Regions from separate parts of the Agromyces sp. CF514 genome, predicted to be linked through region 1. Evidence: predicted binding sites of a transcription regulator. Region 1 holds the regulator's gene; the other holds the start of a gene.

Region 1 (2,199 bases):
CGAGCGTGATCTGGAAGTTCAGCGCCTCCTTCGCCTCGGTGTTCGTGAACGAGCCGCGGTCCTTGAAGACGAGCCAGATGATGAGCGAGGGCAGGAAGCCGAGGATTCCGCCGAGGTGGGCGAACGAGCCCCACTGGATGTCCTGCTCGCGCGAGAGGGGTGCGGCGGGCGCGCCGGGCTGCGGTGCGGCCGGCTGCTGCGGCGGCGTGGGAGGCAGGTTGGGATCTGCGGGGCCTGCGTTGGGATCTGACATGGTGCGCGCCTTTCGGGGTCGGGGGTATCGTCCGCTGCGGCGAGGGGGTGGCCGCAGTTCTCTTGCGGAACAAGCCAAAGCTAGCGCTGGCGCCGAGTGTCGGCAATGGGGATTACCCTGAGTTCCGCGGTATGATTGGCACTCAGGTCGAATGAGTGCTAACCGCACGGCGAAAGCGAGGAACATGGTCTCCGAACGCAGCCTCGCCGTGCTCAGGGCGATCGTCCAGGACTACGTCGCATCACGCGAACCGGTCGGGTCCAAGGCCATCGTCGAGCGGCATTCGTTCGGGGTCTCGGCGGCGACGATCCGCAACGACATGGCCCTCCTCGAAGAGGAGGAGCTCATCGCGGCGCCGCACACGTCGTCCGGCCGCATCCCCACCGACAAGGGCTACCGCGTCTTCGTCGACCAGCTGACCGAGGTCCGCCCCATGACGCGTGCGCAGCGGCACGCGATCGAGACCTTCCTCGGCGAATCCAGCGACCTCGACGAGCTGCTCGCGCGCACGGTGCGCCTCGTCGCGCAGCTCACCAAGCAGCTCGCGGTCGTGCAGTACCCGAGCTTCGGCAGCGCGCGCGTGCGTCACGTCGAGCTCGTCTCGCTCGCGCCCGAGCGCGTCATCTGCATCCTCATCACGGACTCGGGGCAGGTCGAGCAGCGTGTCGCCGAGCTGCCCTTCCCCGTCGACGAGGCGACCCTCGCCGCGCATCGCGCCCGCCTCAACGAGCTCGCCGGCGGTCGGGCCATGGCGGATGCCGCGGAGTCGCTGTCGACCGGGTTCGCCGACGTCGCCCCGGCCGATGCCGCCGTGCTGCACACGCTCGCGGCGACGCTCGCCGACCAGGCCCGCGCCCAGCGCCAGGATCGACTGGTCGTCGCGGGCGCCGCGAACCTCGTGCGCACCGAACAGGACTTCGCCGGCTCGATCCTCGGCGTGATCGAGGCCATCGAGGAGCAGGTGGTGCTGCTGCGCCTGTTCGGCGAGATGGCCGCAGACGAGCACGCCGTCGCCGTGCGCATCGGCCGCGAGAACGCGTCGTTCGGACTCGGCGAGACGTCGGTGCTCTCGAGCGCGTTCGAGATCCCCGGGCGCGACGTCTCCAGGCTCGGCGTCGTCGGTCCGACGCGCATGGACTACTCCCACAGCATGGCCGCCGTCCGCGCGGTCGCCCGATACCTCTCCCGCACCCTCGGCGAGAACTGAGCAGCCGGCCCCCACCGGCATCCGCTATCGAAAGGACACGCCCTCCGTGGCAGACCACTACGAGGTCCTCGGCGTCGCACGCGACGCATCCCCCGACGAGATCAAGAAGGCGTACCGCCGCCTCGCGCGCGAACTGCACCCCGACGTCAACCCGGGCGCCGAGGCGTCCGAGCGGTTCAAGTCGGTCACCCACGCGTACGACGTGCTCTCCGACCCGAAGCAGCGCCAGCAGTACGACCTCGGTGACCAGGGCGGGTTCGGCGGCGCCCAGGGCTTCGGCGGCTTCGGAGACATCTTCGAGACCTTCTTCGGCGGCGCGCAGCAGAGCCGCGGACCGCGCTCGCGCCGCGAGCGCGGTCAAGACGCGCTGATCCGCGTCGAGGTCGGGCTCGACGAGGTCGTCTTCGGCACCCACCGCGACATCGAGGTCGACACCGCGGTGGTCTGCGGCACGTGCAACGGATCCTGCTGCCAGCCCGGCACGTCGCCCGTCACCTGCGACATCTGCGGCGGCACCGGATCGATCCAGCGGGCGGTGCGATCGCTGCTCGGGAACGTCATGACCTCGAGCCCGTGCGGCACGTGCCGCGGCTACGGCACCGTCATCGCGACGCCGTGCGTCACCTGCCAGGGCCAGGGCCGGGTGCGCGCGCGCCGCACGGTTCCCGTCGACATCCCCGCCGGCGTCGACACCGGCGTTCGCCTGCAGATGCCCGGATCGGGCGAGTCCGGCCCCGCC
Region 2 (2,199 bases), on a different contig from region 1:
GTCGCCGATGAGCCGGGCGCGGATCACGGCCCCGTCGGGCTCGTAGAGGTACTCGCCGAGCGGTCCGACGGGTGCGTCCTCGCTGTCGGCGGCGGCGGTGAGCTCGTCGGCGCCGCGCTCGCCGACGACGAGCGCCGCGCGGCGGATGCCGGGGCGCGCGACCTGGCCGAACCAGACCCCGAGCTCGACGACGTCGCCGCCGACCGAGACCCACTGCGCCTCGGCGCCGGCCGGGATCACGCCGCGATCGGTGCCGGGGCCGAGCTTGACCCCGACGGCCATGCGGTCGGCCAGTCCGAACGCGAAGTCGAGGCTCGGCGTGTAGTCCGCGGCATCCGCGAGCCTGCGCGTGCGCCCGCCGCTCGTGACCCGACGCGCGGGGTCGAGCCACGCGCCGCCGATGCCGCCGAGGTGCACCTCTTCGGCGGTGGTGTGCAGCACGCGCGCCTGCTCGAAGGGGGCCAGGTTGAACGCGGCGATCGTCGCGGTGACCTCGTCGGCCTCGGCGGCGGTGACCTCGAGGTCGACGGCGGAGAGCGCGAGCGAGTCGCCGCCGATGCCGCAGCCGAGGTCGGCGACGTGACGGATGCCTGCGCGGGCGAACCGACCCGCGTGCAGGGCGGCCACCTGCAGCCTGGTGGCCTGTTCGAGGCCCGCCTCGGTGAAGAGCATGCGCTCGGCGAACTCGCCGAACTTGCCGCGGGCCTTGGCGCGGAGCTTGGACTGCGTGAGCACCGCGGCCACGAGCGAGGGGGAGTGGCCCTGGCGCCGCAGGTCGGACACGACGGCGACGATGTCGGTCTTGGCGTGCCATTCGGGCAGCGAGTCGAGCAGTCGCAGCCCTTCGGGAGAGAGGAGTTCGACGAGCTCGGAGCGGTCCACCCGGCCACGCTAGCACCCTGCCCCTCGGCGTTGGCACTCACGTTGCACGAGTGCCAAATCGCGCCTAGACTCGCTTTAGCACTCTCGCTCTGAGGCTGCTAATCAGTCTTCTGAAGACAGTCCTTCATCAAGAAAGAGGTCAACCGTGTCGGTTTCCATCAAGCCGCTCGAGGATCGCATCGTCATCAAGCAGGTCGAGGCCGAGCAGACCACCGCTTCCGGTCTGGTCATCCCCGACACCGCCAAGGAGAAGCCCCAGGAGGGCGAGGTCGTGGCAGTGGGCCCCGGCCGCATCGACGACAACGGCAACCGCGTTCCGCTCGACGTCGCCGTCGGCGACAAGGTGATCTACTCGAAGTACGGCGGCACCGAGGTCAAGTTCGGCGGCGAGGACTTCCTCGTGCTGTCGGCTCGCGACGTGCTCGCGGTCGTCGTCCGCTAGTCGACCCGCACTTCCGAGGCCCGGATGCCAGACGGCATCCGGGCCTCGTCGCGTCTGCGGGCCTCGTCTGCGGCGGGATCTCGTCGGAGGACGGCAGTCGCGCAGCGTCGTCGGGTCGGCGGGCGGGCGTACGGTTGACCGGTGAGCTCCAGCACCGAACCCGCGATCGCCGACACCGCCTCGACGGGCAGCGGGCTCAGCCGGCCCGGCCTCGCATACGCGATCGGCTCGTACGTGCTCTGGGGGTTCCTGCCGATCTACTTCATCGCGCTCGCGCCGTCCGGGCCGTTCGAGATCGTCGGATGGCGCGTCGTGCTCTCGCTCGTCTTCTGCGCGCTGCTGCTCACCGCGACGCGCGCGTGGCGGCCGTTCGTCGCGCTGCTCGGCGACCGGCGCATCGTGCTCACCATGGGCCTCGCCGGTGCGCTCATCTACGTCAACTGGCAGACCTACGTCTACGCGACCGTCTCCGGCCAGGTGGTCGAAGCGGCGCTGGGCTACTTCATCAACCCGATCGTCACGGTGTTCCTGGGCGTGCTCGTGCTGCGCGAACGCCTGAACACGACCCAGTGGGTCGCGGTCGGCATCTCGATCGTCGCGGTCGTGGTGCTCGCCATCGGCTACGGCCAACTGCCGTGGATCGCGCTCGTGCTCGCGTTCTCGTTCGGCACGTACGGACTCATCAAGAAGCGCGTGGGCCCGAAGGTCGACGCCGTTTCGGGGCTCACGCTCGAGACGGCCTGGCTCACTCCGATCGCCGCCGTCATCCTCATCGTGGTCGGCTCGACGACGGGCCTCACCCTCGGCAGCTCGGGCACGTGGCATGCGGTGCTCCTGCTCTGCGCTGGAGCGGCCACCGCGGTGCCGCTGCTCCT

Evidence for each region. Region 1 encodes HrcA, which represses chaperone genes, less so after heat shock. Its sites were predicted from a motif close to TTNGCACTCGNNNNNNNCGAGTGCNAA; they were not measured.
Region 2: a site for HrcA is predicted at 913-939, ahead of groES (co-chaperone GroES). Genes of this name have one in related genera too.

Annotation. Positions count from the first base shown of each region.
Region 1 is NZ_FOZD01000001.1:2,692,892-2,695,090, reverse strand. Features, by position in the region: gene BM342_RS12070 (DUF4870 domain-containing protein) at 1-253, opposite strand, end outside; gene hrcA (heat-inducible transcriptional repressor HrcA) at 438-1,460, shown strand; gene dnaJ (molecular chaperone DnaJ) at 1,507-2,199, shown strand, end outside.
Region 2 is NZ_FOZD01000002.1:605,100-607,298, forward strand. Features, by position in the region: gene BM342_RS15630 (class I SAM-dependent methyltransferase) at 1-882, opposite strand, end outside; gene groES (co-chaperone GroES) at 1,028-1,324, shown strand; gene rarD (EamA family transporter RarD) at 1,490-2,199, shown strand, end outside.